DNA from 2 places in the Streptomyces sp. WMMB 714 genome. Region 1 is predicted to be linked to the other one. Evidence: riboswitches for the same ligand, from Rfam matches in the RefSeq annotation. Region 1 holds a riboswitch; the other holds the start of a gene.

Evidence for each region. Region 1 has a riboswitch for cyclic di-AMP ahead of H181DRAFT_RS29860 (M23 family metallopeptidase). Riboswitches for the same ligand answer to the same signal wherever they lie in the genome.
Region 2: linked by a shared signal. The riboswitch ahead of H181DRAFT_RS06590 (transglycosylase family protein) and the one ahead of H181DRAFT_RS29860 (M23 family metallopeptidase) in region 1 are both predicted to bind cyclic di-AMP.

The regions. Positions count from the first base shown of each region.
Region 1 is NZ_FMHJ01000004.1:495,144-502,953, forward strand. Features, by position in the region: gene H181DRAFT_RS10025 (PP2C family protein-serine/threonine phosphatase) at 72-1,256, shown strand; cyclic di-AMP (ydaO/yuaA leader) riboswitch at 1,464-1,669, shown strand; partial or broken gene H181DRAFT_RS29860 (M23 family metallopeptidase) at 2,150-3,034, shown strand; gene H181DRAFT_RS10035 (aldo/keto reductase) at 3,590-4,690, shown strand; gene H181DRAFT_RS10040 (bleomycin resistance protein) at 4,773-5,483, opposite strand; gene H181DRAFT_RS29370 (PPOX class F420-dependent oxidoreductase) at 5,587-6,009, opposite strand; gene H181DRAFT_RS29375 (DUF397 domain-containing protein) at 6,028-6,240, opposite strand; gene H181DRAFT_RS10055 (helix-turn-helix domain-containing protein) at 6,224-7,072, opposite strand; gene H181DRAFT_RS10060 (ATP-binding protein) at 7,189-7,710, shown strand; gene H181DRAFT_RS10065 ((deoxy)nucleoside triphosphate pyrophosphohydrolase) at 7,749-7,810, shown strand, end outside.
Region 2 is NZ_FMHJ01000003.1:271,202-279,011, forward strand. Features, by position in the region: gene H181DRAFT_RS28285 (lyase family protein) at 1-217, shown strand, start outside; gene H181DRAFT_RS06575 (alpha/beta fold hydrolase) at 251-1,090, shown strand; gene H181DRAFT_RS06580 (oxidoreductase) at 1,294-2,211, shown strand; gene H181DRAFT_RS06585 (response regulator) at 2,500-3,375, shown strand; cyclic di-AMP (ydaO/yuaA leader) riboswitch at 3,605-3,782, shown strand; gene H181DRAFT_RS06590 (transglycosylase family protein) at 3,788-4,990, shown strand; gene H181DRAFT_RS06595 (thiamine pyrophosphate-dependent enzyme) at 5,171-6,835, opposite strand; gene H181DRAFT_RS06600 (MFS transporter) at 6,943-7,810, opposite strand, start outside.

The DNA.
Region 1 (7,810 bases):
GGACGGAGACACGGAGCAGGCAGCGGAGGCGGAAGACGGCCGAGAGGAGCGCGCAGCGGAACCTCGACCCGGTGGACAGGTGGGGAGGACGGGCCGTCCCGGAGAGGCGCACGGGCGGGGTGCGCGCCGTCCGCCGGATGGCGTTCTGGCTGCCGCCGTTGCTGATCCTCTCCGGCGTCCTGCTCAACACCGTCTTCGACAGCGGGCTGCCCGGATCGCCGCTCTTCCTCATCGCTCCGCTGGTGGCCGCGCCGTTCACCCGGACCCGCGTCACCGTCCTCACGGGCGTCGCCTCTGTGGTGGGCGTCGCGCTGGTGCGGTCGCACGATGAGGACTTCAGCAGCATGGACGTCCTGGTCCAGACGGCGACCGTCGCGGTCGTGGCCCTGCTCGCCGTCGGCGTCAACAGGCTTCTCCGGCGCAGCGGGGCGGCCCTCGCGTCGGCCCGCAACATCGCCGAGGCGGCTCAGCTCGCCGTACTGCCGGCGCCGCCTTCCCGGCTCGGGGGACTCGACCTGGCGGCCCGCTACCGTGCCGCACAAGTCGACGCCCGGATCGGCGGGGACCTGTACGCGGCGCAGCGCACGCCGTACGGCGTCCGCCTCATCGTCGGAGACGTGCGCGGCAAGGGAACCGCCGCGGTCACCACCGTCGTGCTGGTGATCGGTGCGTTCCGGGAGGCCGCCGAGCAGGAGGGGAGCCTCGAGGGCGTCGCCCGCCGCCTGGACCGCGCCTTGGAGCGGGAGGCCGCACAGCGCGGGGACATCGACGGCCACGAAGGCTTCACGACGGCAGTCCTCGTCGAAATCCCCGTCGCCGCACGGGAGTCGGTGCGCGTCGTCAACCGGGGGCATCCGCCGCCGCTGCTTCTCGCCGACGGCGGCGCACGCTACGTCGAGCCCTCCGTACCGGCTCTGCCTCTCGGCATGACGGACCTCGCCCGCCGGACGGACCGCGCCGACGAGGTGCCCTTCCCCTCCGGCGCCCAACTGCTGCTGTACACGGACGGGTTGTCAGAGGCGCGTGACCGGCACGGCCGCTTCTACGAGCCCGAGGCGCGGCTCGCCGGACGCTTCTTCCCCGGCCCCGAGGAGTTGCTCGACGCACTGCTGAAGGACGTACGAGCGCACACGGGCGGGGAGTCGGTGGACGACATGGCGCTGCTGGCGGTCCGGTCCCCCGTCCGGGACCGGCTGCCGGTGTCCCGAACCCGGCAGGAGAGCGGCTGGAGCATTCCGGACGAGAGCCTCAACTGACGGTCTTTCACCGCAGGTTCACCCGTCACTCGCAGCGACGCCACGCACCGCTCCGGGTGAGCATGTGTCTGGATTGGCCATGGCTGTCCGGTAGGTGACTGTCAAGCCGCTACAAATTCCGCCGGAAGCGCTTGGAATCCGAGCCGCGCGCCTATTAACGTTCGATAACGCAGCGCGGTCGTCACTGCCGTCACGAAAGACGGCACCGTGCGCCGTCGCCGAATCCTGAAAGTGCACCACCGCGAGCCACAACTCGATACAGATGCACCAAAGGAACCGGGGAACCAACCCTTGCCGGACATCCAGGCGAGGATGGGGTGAATCGACAAGTCCCGTTCATGGGCGGGCAGTTCGTAGGAGACCTTCCTGCTCCGAACCCGTCAGCTAACCCGGTAGGCGAGAAGGAAGGAAAGGAGAACGCCCCCGTGGCGTCCAACAGGTATGCCCCCGAGGGCACGTACGGCCCGTACCGGGACGATGACGAGTCCGGCACGTACGGCGCCGTACACGACTCCTTCGGCGCCCAGCACGACTACGGCACGTACGGCGGCCAGTTCGACACCGGCCAGTACGCCACGGGTCACTTCGACACCGGTCAGTTCGCCGCGGTCCGGACCGGTCAGTTCGACACCGGTCAGCTCGACGCGGTGCAGACCGGCCAGTACGACCTCGCGCAGACCGGTCAGTTCGACACCGGCCAGTTCGACCTCGCGCAGACCGGCCAGTTCGACACGTACGCCTCGCAGCTGACCGAGACGTACGAGCAGCCGGCTGTCACCGACGAGGCCCGGGCGCCGGAGGGCGGCTCAGCCGGCGACACGGCACCCCGCTTCGACGCGAGCGCCGTCCCGGCCTCCCTCTTCGCCGCCCGTGACGACGAAGAGCCTCCCCGCGAGGAGTGGAACCCCACCGCCGATTCGGTGCGCCCCGTCCGCGGGCGCCACAAGGTCGTCAAGCAGCGCGGCGGCAGCATGGCCCGCAGCGGCGCGGTCCTCGGCGTGGGCATGATCGCGGCGGTCGGCGCCGGCGGCATCGCCACCGCGCAGGAGAGGCCGCCGGCCATCTCCATGCAGGACGTCTCCGCCGCCACCGACTCCGCCGCGAGCCTCTTCGGCGGAGACTCCGACGAGACCGTGGCGGGCTCGCCGCTGACGCAGGCGGCGGTCACCGAGGACGACGCCAAGGCCGGCCGTACGGACGCCGGCGAGGCACTGCGCTCCCGCATCCTCGCCCAGGCACAGCAGGCCCAGGCACAGGCGGACGCCTCCGCACGTGAAGCGGCGGCGAAGAAGGCCACGGCGGCCGCCGAGGCCAAGGCGGCCAAGGCCGAGGCGGAGAAGAAGCGCAAGGCCGAGAAGGCCCGCCTCGCCAAGCTGGCCAAGAGCTTCGCTCTTCCCGTCTCCGGCTCCCAACTCACCTCCAGCTTCGGCGAGTCGGGCAGCCTGTGGAGCAACGACCACACGGGCCAGGACTTCGCCGCCTCCACCGGTACGCCCATCAAGGCCGTCGGCTCGGGCACCATCAAGGAGGCCGGCTGGGCCGGCTCGTACGGCTACCGCACGATCCTCGAACTCAACGACGGCACCGAGGTGTGGTTCGCCCACCAGTCGTCCGTGAGCGTCTCGGCGGGCGAGAAGGTCGCCGCCGGCGACACCATCGGACGCGTCGGCGCCACCGGCAACGTCACCGGCGCCCACCTCCACATGGAGGTACGGCCCGGGGGCGGTTCCCCGATCGATCCGCTGTCCTGGCTGAGGGGCAAGGGCCTCAGCATCTGACGGTCGGTGCTGCGATGACACAGGCCCGGACGGCTCACGCGGCGCATCCGCTGCTTCCTCCGCGGAGCGCTGCCGGGCTGCCCTGCCCGCCCCCTGCCGGGCAGGGGGCCCTCCCGCCGGGCCGGTCGCGGACCGCGGCGGCCTTACGCGACGTACTGGAGGCGGCGTCCGGCGCGTGACGTACCGGACGCATCCGGCGTACGCACCTGGCGCGCTCTCCGGCCCGGGACCCGTGGACCGCCCCGCAAGGTGACGGCGGGCGTCCCCGGTTCCACCGGTTCCGTTCCGGCTCCGCCGGGCGTACCGTCCCGAAGACCATCCGCGCCGCCGCCGCCTCGCACCGCCGGGGTGCGCTGGATCGACGCACGATTCGCCCCTGCCCCCCCGGCATGCAGCAAGGAGGGGACGAGGCGGCGGCGGACGGGGGCTTCCGAACCCCTCACATACCCCGGCGGCCCTGGTGGACCACCCCCCGACACCAGGGTCGTCGGTCTTTTCCCGCCACATGCCTCCGTGCGGGGCGGGCGGCCGCGCGGCGGCGCTACGGTCGAGGTCATGCCTGACAACGCCGAGCATGACAACGCCGAACGTGACAACGCCGAGCCTGGCAACGGCGAATCCGCCCCGAACGCGGGAAGCCACCCCGGAGCCCGCACCGGCGGCAGCTCCGGAGCGCACGCCCGAGCAGCCGCGAGTACGCAGGCGTCCGGCGTCTCCCGGCGCCGCCCACTCGGCGGCCTCTCCGTCTCCCCGCTGTGTCTCGGCGGCAACGTCTTCGGCTGGACGGCCGGCGAAGCCGCCTCCCGCGACGTGCTGGACGCCTACACGGCCGCCGGCGGCAACTTCGTCGACACAGCGGACGTCTACTCGGGAATCCGCCACGGTGTGAGCGGCGGCATGGACTCCGAGACCGTCATCGGCGACTGGATGTCCCTCCGCCGCAACCGCGACGACGTCGTCGTCGCCACGAAGGTCGGCGCGCACCCGGACCGCAAGGGCCTGTCCGCTGCCAACATCAAGGCGGCGGCGGACGATTCACTGCGCCGCCTGCGCACCGACCACATCGACCTGTACTACACGCACTTCGACGACGAGAGCGTCGAGGTCTCCGAGATCATCACCGCTCTCGACGAGTTGGTGCGCGCCGGCAAGGTCCGCGAGATCGGCGCCTCCAACATCTCGCCCGAACGCCTCGCCGCCTCCCTCGACTTCAGCGAGCAGTCGGGCTGCGCCCGCTACACCGCCCTTCAGCCGCACTACAACCTCGTGTCCCGCGACACGTACGAGGGCGCTCCCGCCGAGGCCGCCGGCGCGCACGGCCTCGCCGTCATGCCGTACTTCGCGCTCGCGATGGGCTTCCTCACCGGCAAGTACCGTCCGGGCGCGGCGGCCGAAGGGAGCCCGCGCGCGGAGAGGGCGGCCGGCTACCTGGAGTCGGAGCGCGGGCGGCGCGTCCTCGCCGCTCTCGACGACGTCTCCGCTGCCCGCGGCGCCGAGCCCGCCACCGTGGCCCTGGCGTGGCTGCTGACCCGCCCGACGGTCACCGCGCCGATCGCCAGCGCACGCTCGCTGGAGCAGCTCAGGCCGCTACTCGCCCTCGCCGACGTCGAGTTGACGTCCGAGGAGGCCGACCGGCTGACGGCGGCGTCCGCGTAGCCGAACCAGATGCGGCCCGGCTGGGCCCTGGTCCCCGCGGCGACGGGGGGCCGGGGCGGCAGGGCGTTGCCCGTACCGGCGGCTACGCGCCCTGGTCCCGCAGTTCGCGCAGCCGCGCCAGGTCGTCGCGGGCCGACTCCCGCTCCTCGTCCGTGAGCGGGACCGCCTCCGCCTCCTCCAGGGCCCGGGCTGCGGTCGCGTCGTCGCCGAGCCGTCCGGCGACGTCCGAGCGCATCACGAGCAGGCGCATGAGCTGGACGGGGGTGGGGTGCTCGCCGTCGAGTGCCAGCGCCCGGTCGATGATCTTGGCCGCGCCCCGGGGGTCGTCGCGCGAGTCCGCGAAGAGCGCCGCGTTGTGCACGGCGCGCGCGAAGGTCTCCTTCGGCGCCGGACGGTGGCTCTGGTCCTCGCTCGTCTTCTTCCCGATGCGGATGCAGTTGCCGCCGGGGTCCGTCATGAGGAACTGCCGGACGCCGTACGACATGTCCTTCAGCGGCCCGATACGGGGCAGCCCCCTGGTCGGGATCTTCCCGTACGCCGCCTTCAGCCCGGCCCGGAACGCCTCGTGCAGCGCGTCCACCTCGTCGGTGAGGACGTAGCAGGTGCTGAACGACTCGGCCGGCTCGTACTTCTTCATCCCGAAGAACTGCAGCACGATGCCGCCCCGCTCGACGACCGCGAAGGGGTTCGGGCTCTTCTGCTGGTAGGTCACCTCGAAGCCGATCGCGGTGTAGAAGTCGAGAACAGGCTGGATGGTCCGGCACGGAAGGATGGGGATCGTCTTCTCGCTCACCCGGGTCACTCTAGTCAAAGTTGAATAGCTGGGAACAGGGATGCGTCGTGATGCGTCGTGACGCTCCCGTCCGCTTCAGGGGATGGGGATGCCGGTTCCGGGGTCAGCGCCGGGGCTGGCCGTAAGCGTGCTCGACGCGGAGCCGTACGACCTGGCGGCGATCGGAGATCATCGCCGCGCGGTACTCGTCCCAGTCGGGGTGCTCGCCCTGGACGGCCCGGTAGACGTCGATCAGTTCCTCGACCGCGTCGTCGCCCGGCTCCGCGGCGACGGCCGTCAGCTCGGCGGTGCCCTCGGCGACCGTCCAGGCCCAGCCGTCCTGGCTGGTGACATAGAAGCTCGCGCGCGGGTCGCGCAGCAGGTTGCGGGTCTTCGCCCGGTCGGCCGTCACCGAGACGCGGATCAGCCGGCGTGCGGAGTCATACGTGTAGTTGACGTTCGACAGCTGAGGCCGCCCGTCGCGCTTCAGCGTCGCCAGTACGCCAAGCCTGTGCTCGGAGAGCAGTGCGAGCAGTTCTTCGTCCACGGGTCGGTCCTCTCGACGTCAGAGCCGGCCGTCTTTCACGGCGGTCAGGAATGCGCCCCAGCCGTTCGTGGGGAAGACGAGGACGGGGCTGCTGCCGCCACTGTGCTTGCTGTCGCGTACGGGCACGTGACCGGACACGCCGTGGGCCACCTCGACGCAGTTTCCGCCGTCGCCGTTGCTGTAACTGCTCTTGCGCCAAGCGGCGCCGTTCAGGTCAACGCGAGTGATCATGTCCGTAGTCCTCTGCCGCGGCCTCGAGCATGGTGAGGGACGCCCTCGGCGGTGCTGCGGCGGCCCTCAACAGATCGTACGACTTCGTGTACTTCGCCACGAGGGCCACATCGTCGATGGATTGACCGCTGTGCAGCGACTCGGTGTACGCCAGCGGCGGAGCGTCGGCGAAGGTCATCATCATCACCGGTCCGATCATGAAAGGGTGCGCGCCGGTGTTCAGCGGAAGCACTTGCGTAATGATCCGGCCCCGGCGCGCCAACTCCGCGATATGACGGAGTTGTTCGGCAGTGGCGTCGGCTTCCATGATCGGCTGCCGGAGCAGCGACTCGTGAAGGATCACCCAGTACTCCGGGGTCCTGGGGTCGTCGAAGAGGCTTGCCCTCTCCAGGCGAGCAGTCACCTTCCGGTCGACGTCCTCCGCGAGGTCGAGCGGATACTGCGCCCTCACAACGGCCCGCGCGTACGCCTCCGTCTGCAAGAGCCCGGGGAGGAGCGTCGGCGACCACTCCTCGATCGTATGGGCGCGCTTCTCCTGCTCGACGACGTCGGCGAAGTACTCGGCGTGACCGCCCCGGCGCGCCTTGCGGGCATCGCCGCAGCGACGCTCGAAGAAGCCGTCCGTGCCGAGCACTTGGTCGGCGTGGCGTGCCAGGTCGAGGGGCATCCGGCGGTCGCCCATCTCGATCTGGCTCAGGAAGGCGACGCTGTAGAAGCAGCCTTCGGCCAGCTCCTGGAGCGTCAGCCCGGCATGCTCCCGCTTCCAGCGCAACTCGGCGCCGTAGAACGCGGGCACGCTCGCCGCGGCGTCGACGTCCTTGCGTGGCGGCATAGTTGACGACCTCCGGATTCAGCGCGGTTCGTAGCTGAACGTAACTCCCTGTCACATTACGCGCGCTTCTTCCAGGCTGTGAGCGAAACGTCACACAGCGCACGGAAAGGCGTCCCATGCACCCGTCACCGCACGAGGCCCGGTCGGCTTCGGTCCCCGAACCGCAGCCGGAGCACCCGGCCCCGCCCCCCGCGTCCGCCCACGACTCGGCCGCGGCGCTGCGGGCCGAGGAGAACCGCGGTCATCTCGCCCGCCGGTGCTGCGTCACGCTGACGATCCCGCTGCTCGCGGAGGCGGAGGCCCTCGCCCCGGTACGGCACCGCGTCGGCGCCTGGTTCGAGCTGTGGGGCCTGCCGGAGCCGGCCGGAACGGCACGGCTCTGCGTCAGCGAACTGCTCACCAACGTCATCGTCCACGTCGGCCCGGGCACCCCGGTCACGCTGCATGCGTCGATGGCCGGGCCCCGCCCCCGCCTCTCCCTCACCGACCCGCTGCCCGGCCCTCTGCCGGCCCCGCGGCCGCCCGGCACGGAGGCGCAGTCGGGCCGCGGGCTGCTCCTCCTCGACGCCCTCACGCACCGTTGGGGCGTCGTCCAACACCGCGCGGGCAAGACGATCTGGTGCGAACTGGACGGTTGAGCCCGCGAGAACGCCCTTGTGTCCTAGGTTCGTCGACCATGGATGACGGGACGGACGGGCGACGCGTGGTCGTCGGGGGTGCGGTCTGCGACAAGGGCAG
Region 2 (7,810 bases), on a different contig from region 1:
GCTGCGCGACCTCACCGACCCCACCCACTACACCGGCTCGGCGGGCCCGCTCACCGACCGGGCTCTCCGCCGCGGCCCGGCGGGCGTCCCGCAGGACGGAGCGGCGGGGGACAATCGGCGGATGAGAGAGACCCGGCAGCACGGCGAGCCGGACAGACCGCACGACGCCCGCCGCCCCGGCGGTTCCGCCGGCGCGGCGGACACCGGAGCGCGGTGAGACGCCATCCACAGCATCCCCGGAGACTTCCCCGTGCCCGCTCCCGTCCTGTTCGAGTCCCATCCGCTGCCGTATCACCGCGTGGACGGGCCCGCCGACGGCCTGCCGATGATCCTCGGCCCCTCGCTGGGCACCTCGCTCGCCGTCTGGGAGCCGCAGCTCCCCTCCCTGATCCGCACTCACCGCGTACTGCGCTGGGACCTGCCGGGACATGGCGCCTCGCCCGCGGAGCCCATGGCCGGCTCCTCCAGTGAGCTGATCCCGACCGACGGCAGCGCGACGGTCGCCGACATCGCCGAACTGGTGCTGCGCGCCGCCGACGCGCAGGGGTGGGACGAGTTCGCGTACGCGGGCGTCTCGCTGGGCGGAGCCGTCGGGCTGCACCTGGCGCTGCACCATCCGAAACGGCTCACCGCGCTGACGATGGTCTGCTCCGCGGCGCGCTTCGGCGACCCGGCGGCATGGAAGGAGCGTGCCGCGTCCGTACGGGAGAACGGCACGGAGGCGATGGCCGCCTCACGTCCCGGCGTGTGGTTCGCGCCCGGTTTCGAGAGCACCCCGCGCGGCGCCGCGCTCGTCGAGGATCTGCGCTGGTGCGAGTCCGCCGGCTACGCGGCGTGCTGCGACGCCCTCGCCGTCTTCGACCTGCGGCACCGGCTCGCCGAGGTGACGGTTCCCACGCTGGCCGTCGCCGGGCGCCAGGACCCCGCCACGCCGCCCGCGTACGCCCGGGAGATCGCGGACTGCGTCCCCGGTGCCGCCCTGGTGGAGGTCGCGGGCGCGGCCCATCTCGCCACAGCCGAACGCCCCGACGCGGTCACGGCCGCGCTCCTCGTCCACCACGACTGCCTGCCGGGCGCGACGCAGTGGTGACCGGCTGATCCCACCGCTCGGGGCGGCGTGCACCCTGCCGACGGCTGACCGTACGGACCGCTGACCGCACAGACCGCTGACGGGACGGGCCGCTGGCCGGACGGGCGGCGGAACAGCCGAACGCCGCGCCCCGGCTCACCCGGACTGCGAGGGCGCGCGACGCTCTCTCGCGCTCAGGGGCCGCCCGCCATACGCTGATTCGCATGAGCTGGACTGCGCGCAGCATCCCCGACCAGAGCGGCCGCACCGCCGTGGTGACCGGCGCCAACAGCGGCATCGGCTACGTCACTGCGCGCGAACTGGCCCGGCGGGGGGCTCGCGTGGTGCTCGCGTGCCGCAGCGAGCAGCGGGGCGCCGCCGCCCTCGACAGGCTGCTCTCGCAGGTCCCCGAGGCACAGGCCGAGCTGCGGCTTCTGGATCTCGCGGACCTCGCGTCCGTGCAGGGCTTCGCCGAGGCGCTGCCGTACGAGCGGATCGACCTGCTGATCAACAACGCGGGCGTGATGGCGGTGCCCTACGCACGCACAGCGGACGGCGTCGAGACGCAGTTCGGGGTGAACCACCTCGGTCACTTCGCCCTGACGGGGCTGCTGTTGGAGCGGCTGCTTGCCGCCCCCGGCGCCCGCGTCGTGACCGTCTCCAGCATGGCGCACGCGCTGTCCAACATCGACATCAACGACCTCAGCAGTGAACGCCGCTACCGCCCCATGCTCGCCTACGCCGCGTCGAAGACGGCCAACCTGCTCTTCGTCCGCGAGCTCGCGCACCGGGCGGCCCACAAGGGAGTCGATCTGACGGTCGCCGCGGCCCACCCCGGTTACGCCGCGACCGAGCTCCAGGTCAGAGGGCCGCAACTGGCCGGGAGCGCGCTGTACGAACGTCTCGCGCGGCTCAGCAACAGGGTCTTCGCCGCCTCCCCCGACCAGGGCGCGGCGCCCTCGCTGTACGCCGCCACCGCGCCGTACGTGCACGGCGACTCCTTCTTCGGACCCCGCATCCTCGGCGTACGCGGCGGCCCCGGGATGTCGTGGCGGGCCTCCTGGGCGCGCAACGACATCGCCGCGGGCCAGCTGTGGGCGGCTTCCGAGCGTCTGACGGGGGTCACCTACCGCGGCCTGTGACTGCCGGGACGGTTCGCGGCGAGACGCACGGCTGACTGCCGGGACGGTTCGCGGCGAGACGCACGGCAAGAGGCAGGCGGGAGGCACCGCCCTTGGTCCGCGGCCGCGCTGTCGGCCATAGTGGCCTGCGTCCGGGATCGAAGCCGCGTGCGGTGTGCCATCGCACAGCTCGCCCCGGACACGCCCCGGGCGAGCACAGTACGTACGCCCTGTCGCACCGCGCGGCCGGCAGCACCCGGCGACACCCGCGTCCGGGCGCAGGGAACGGCGCAGGAGAGGAGGCGAGCGGTGATCCGCGTACTCGTCGTCGACGACGACTTCATGGTCGCCCGGCTGCACAGCGCGCTCGTCGAGCAGGTCTCCGGGTTCGAAGTCGCGGGAGCCGTGCACAGCGGAACCGACGCTCTCGCCGCCGTACGGGAGCTCCGCCCCGATCTGGTGCTGCTGGACATGTACCTGCCCGACCTGCCCGGCCTCCAGGTCCTGCGCGAACTGCGCGGCGGCGCCGACCCCGAGGAGGGGCCAGACGTCCTGGTCGTCACCGCAGCCCGGGACGCCGAGACGGTGCGCGGGGCGAAGCGCGGCGGAGCCGTGCAGTACATCATCAAGCCCTTCGAGGGACAGCTCCTGAAGGAGCGCCTGCGCAGGTACGCCGAGCACCGTGCCGCTCTGGCGACCCTGCACGCGCCGCAACAGGACGACGTGGACAGGCTGTTCGACGAGGGAGCAGGCAGCGGGGCCACGCGGGCGGCCCCCGGCGCACCCGGCGCCGCCGACCCGGACCGCGCTGCCGCGACCGGCAGCGCGGCTCCCGGGCCCTACGGCCACGGGAGCCCGGCAGGCGGGGCCGCCCCCGCCAGGCTTCCCAAGGGCCTGACCGAGCAGACGGCGCGGCTCGTGCGGACGGCCCTGGAGGCCGGCACCCGCGGAGCGGGGGTCTCCGCCTCCGAGTGCGCCGCCCGCAGCGGCCTCTCCCGGGTCAGCGCCCGGCGCTACCTCGAGCACTTCGTCACGGCCGGCACGGCGCGCGTCACCCTCCGGTACGGCACGACGGGTCGGCCCGAACGGCGCTACCACCCCCTGGGGGCGGCGGAACGGGGTTCCGTTTCCGGCTCCGGACGAACGGCGGAGGACAGCGTGATTCCCACCACAGACAATTCGTGAGCAGCGTCACACGAATATCCCGGCCGTACGGGGGCTCTGTTCAATTCCCCAGTTCAGCAAGGCGACTTGGCTGTTCATGCGCCGGTAGGTGCCCTATTCAGTGATCTTTTCCTTCTGAGACATCTGTCTGCTTTCTTGTGGTCGCGAATTCCTTCTGCTTAACGTGCGGTCGCCACCGCGACTCCGGAACGGTGGCCCCGCCGCCGGGACGCCGAATCCTGCCGCCCGGCACGGGCAATCACGCAATCCCGGCGGCAGGAGTGGGGGAACCAGGTAAGTGCCGTACGTGGCTGGTCGCACGTACGGCTAGGGGTGAAGCCGTACGCGAACGCCCCCTCGTGTTCGCGTGGGCCGGGCAACTCCAGCCCGAATCCGACAGCTCACCTCGCAGGCGTAGGAGAGGAACTGCCCTATGTCCGGACGCGGTCGTCACCGTCGTCAGTCCAATCGCCGCATCACGCGGAGAATGTCGCGTGCCTCGCTCGCCATCACCGCGGGCGGCGCCGCGGGTATCGCCCTTCCACTCGTCGGCACGGGCAGCGCCCACGCCGCTTCGGTGAGCACCTGGGACAAGGTCGCCGAGTGCGAGTCGTCGGGCAACTGGTCCATCAACAACGGCAATGGTTTCCACGGTGGCCTGCAGTTCACCCAGAGCACCTGGTCGAGCTACGGCGGCACCAAGTACGCGCCGCGCGCCGACCAGGCGACCAAGGACCAGCAGATCGCCATCGCCGAGAAGGTGCTCGAAGGGCAGGGCCCCAAGGCCTGGCCGCTGTGCGGCCCGAAGGCCGGCCTGACCCAGAACAGCGGGGCCCCGGACATCTCGCCCGACAGCGAGTCCGGTTCGCAGTCCTCGCAGAAGGAACAGCAGAAGCCGAAGCCGAAGCCCGAGAAGGACAAGGCCGAGAAGGACAAGGCCGAGGACGCGTCGGAGTCCGAGCCGCAGGGCTCGCGTTTCCACACCGTCTCCCGCGGTGACACGCTCTACCGGATCGCCACCGACGAGAACGTCGACGGCGGCTGGAAGAAGCTCTACGACGCCAACCGCGAGACCGTCGGCTCCGACCCGGACCTGATCCTGCCCGGCCAGAAGCTGACCCTGAAGGGCGGCGGCAAGGCGAAGCCCTCCGCCGACAAGCCCGCCCAGGACTCCGGCGCCACGGCAAAGAAGTCCAGCGCCACCGAGTCCTCCGCGGAATCCGGCTCCCAGGGCGGCTTCTCCGCTCCCGTGAGCGGCGGCACGAGCACCCCGTACGGGGCGTCCGGCAGCAGCTGGTCCAGCGGCAAGCACACGGGTGTCGACTTCTCGGCCTCCACGGGCACCGGCGTGAAGGCCGTCTCGCCCGGCATCGTCGTACAGGCCGGCTGGGGCGGCTCGTACGGCAACCAGGTCGTCATCAGGCACGACGACGGCAAGTACAGCCAGTACGGGCACCTTTCCTCGGTGTCCGTCCGTGCCGGCGAGGAGGTCTCCGCGGGCGAGCAGATCGGCGCCGTCGGCGCGACCGGCAACGCCACGGGCCCGCACCTGCACTTCGAGGTCCGCAACGGCCCCGCGTACGGCTCGGACGTCGACCCCGTCGGCTACCTGCGCCAGCACGGCGTCGGCCTCTGACGCCACCGGACGCACCCGGAGCGCGGCCGCCGGCGGCACCGCACACCGCAGGGGCGGCACCCGCACGTGTCACGCGTGCGAGTGCCGCCCCTTCGGCCTGTCCGCGCCCCTCCCCCGGGCATCCGCCCGGCCGCACCCGGACGTTCGCCCGGCGCTCCCGGGCGCCCCTCACCCCCGGCGTCAGGGCTGGAAGTGCTCGTCCGCCGCCACCTCGACCTCCAGCACGAGCGGACCGCTTCTGTCCGCCAGCTCCGGCAGCAGCCCCTCCAGTTCGGCCCGGAGCATGGCGTGGTCGCTCACGCGGCGGGCGGGGCAGCCCAGAGCGCGGGCGGCGGCGGCGATGCCGACCTCCTCGAACGCGGGCCAGGGCGCGGAGCGTCCGGCCTTCTCCGCGAGCCGGTCCATGATCGCGTACCTGCCGTTGGCGAGGACGACGAAGAGGACGCCCACCCGGTAGTGCGCGGCCGTCCACAGCGCCTGGATCTGGTAGAGCGACGACCCGTCCCCCACCACCGCCACCACGGGACGCTCGGGCGCTCCCATCCGCACGCCCACGGCGGCCGGCAGCGCGAACCCGAGCGCGCCCATCGCCGCGCTGAGGAAGCCCAGCGGTCGGCGTGCGGGCACGAGCGCGTGCAGGTCCGGCCGGCTCGACGGGGTCTCCTCGACCAGCACCGTCTCCGGCGGAAGCAGCCGGGCCAGCTCGGCGAGGACGTGCGCGGCCCGCAGCGGCCCTCCCTCAGCGGGCGGAGGCGGCGGAGCCGGCCTCTCCCGCCGGGGCCGCCGCCGCTGCGGCGCCCGCCCGGCACCGGCGACGCCCGCGGAGGGCCCGCCGCCCGCAGCGGGCTCTGCCACGCCGTCCGCACCGGCCGCGTCCGCCAGCGCCTCGCAGAACGCGGGCAGCCGGGCGACGACGGCCAGTTCGACCGGGGCCCGGCGCGCCTCCGCCGGGTCGTCCGTGACGAGCGCCAGCCGCGTGCCCGGCCCGGTCAGGGCTCCGCTCTCGTAGGGGTACTGGCGGAACACGGGAGCGCCGACCGTCAGCACCAGGTCGTAGGGGGCAAGCACCGCCCGCAGCCTCGGGCGGTCGGCCGGCAGGTGCCCGGCGAAGCGGGGATGGTCCTGCGGGAAGCCCGCCCGCGCACCGAACGACTCCTGCCACACGTCGCAGTCGAGCCGTCCGGCCAGCGCCGTCAGGGCCTCCCAGGTGACGGGATGGTCCGCCCCGGCGCCCACGACGAGTGCCGGGGCGGATGCCGAGCCGAGAAGAGCGGCGACCTCACCGGCCGCCGCGGTGTCGGCGGCGGCCGGCAGGCGCAGCTCCTCCGGGGCGGGGAGCGGCAGGCTCTCGGCGGGCCGCGCCCAGTCGTCCATGGGCACGATGACGAGGGCGGGGCCCCGCATCGTGCGGGCGGCGTGCACGGCTCTGGCGAGGGCGCCGGGGACGTCCTGCGCGCGGGGCGGCGTCTCCGTCGTCACCGGGTAGTCGCCCGCGAGCTGCTCCAAGCGCCCCGCGAGGAAGGGCTCCTGGACCAGGTGGCGCCGGTCCTGCTGACCCACGATCACCACCAGCGGCGCCTTGTTGACGCGCGCGGTGGACAGGGCGCCCACGGCGTTGCCCAGCCCTGCGGTGGTATGCAGCAGGGCGAGGGCGGGGGCGTCCCGTGCGAGGGCGTATCCGGTGGCCGCGCCCACGACGGAACCCTCGTGGAGCGCGAGCACGAAGCGGATGTCGTCGGGGAGGCCGGCGAGGAAGGGCACCTCCGTGGAACCGGGGTTGGCGAACACGGTGGTCAGGCCGTACCGGCGCATGACCTCCAGGGCGGCCTCACGGACGGTCTGCATGGCTGCGGGTCTCCTGGTTCATGGTGCGGCTGCGGTCCGCGTCCACGGCGGGACGGCACGTCGCGGTACGGCGGGGGTCGGGCGCCGTCCGCGAACGCGCGGGCGGGTCAGGCGTCGGACGGCGGCCGGTAGCGGACCTGCGTGAGGATGCAGAAACCGACGACGACGATCACCGCGTCCATCCACACCGCGGCGGCCCACCCGCCGGTCTTGTCGCGGAGCACGCCGCTGATCGCCGGGGAGAGCACGGCGCCCATCTCACCGATGAGGTTCTCCATCCCGAACGCGGAGCCGCGCAGCCGGGGCGGCGCCAGCTCGGCCGTCAGCGCGTGGCCGACCGGCTGGAGGGCGTTGAAGAAGAGGCTCGCGGTGAACAGCAGCAGTCCCATGATCCACAGGGACGGCCGGGCAGCCGCGCTGAGGTACCAGGCGAAGGCCAGCGTCAGCACGGCCTGGACGCCCGTGAAGGTCAGCATCATCCCCTTGCGTCCCCAGCCGCGGCGCAGCCCGTGGTCCGAGAGCCAGCCGCCCGCGGGGAAGCCGAGGATGCCGGCGCCCGCGTTGAACCCGGCGGTCAGCGCGGCGTTCATGAACGAGGAGTCGGCCGCGCCCGCGACGATGGAGACGGACCAGAAGCTGAAGAACCACAGGTTCCAGAGGATCGCGATGTTGCAGACGTACAGCAGGAACAGGTCGCGGTTCTTGACGACCGGACCGATCTCCGTGCCCTTGCGGGCCAGCGCGAAGAGCACCAGACCGACGGCGAGGGCGACTTCGAGCAGCGCGACCCACAGTTCGGACAGTCCCGCGCTCGTCCCCAGCCAGTAGACGGCCATGACGAGGCCCAGCGAGACGGCGGCGTACGCGCCCAGGTGCAGCGTCGCCCGGGACAGCCCGGAGAACGTCAGATGCGCGCGGAACCACCACCCGACGACCACGGCCACCACGACGGTCGCCAGCCCCAGCACCCAGAAG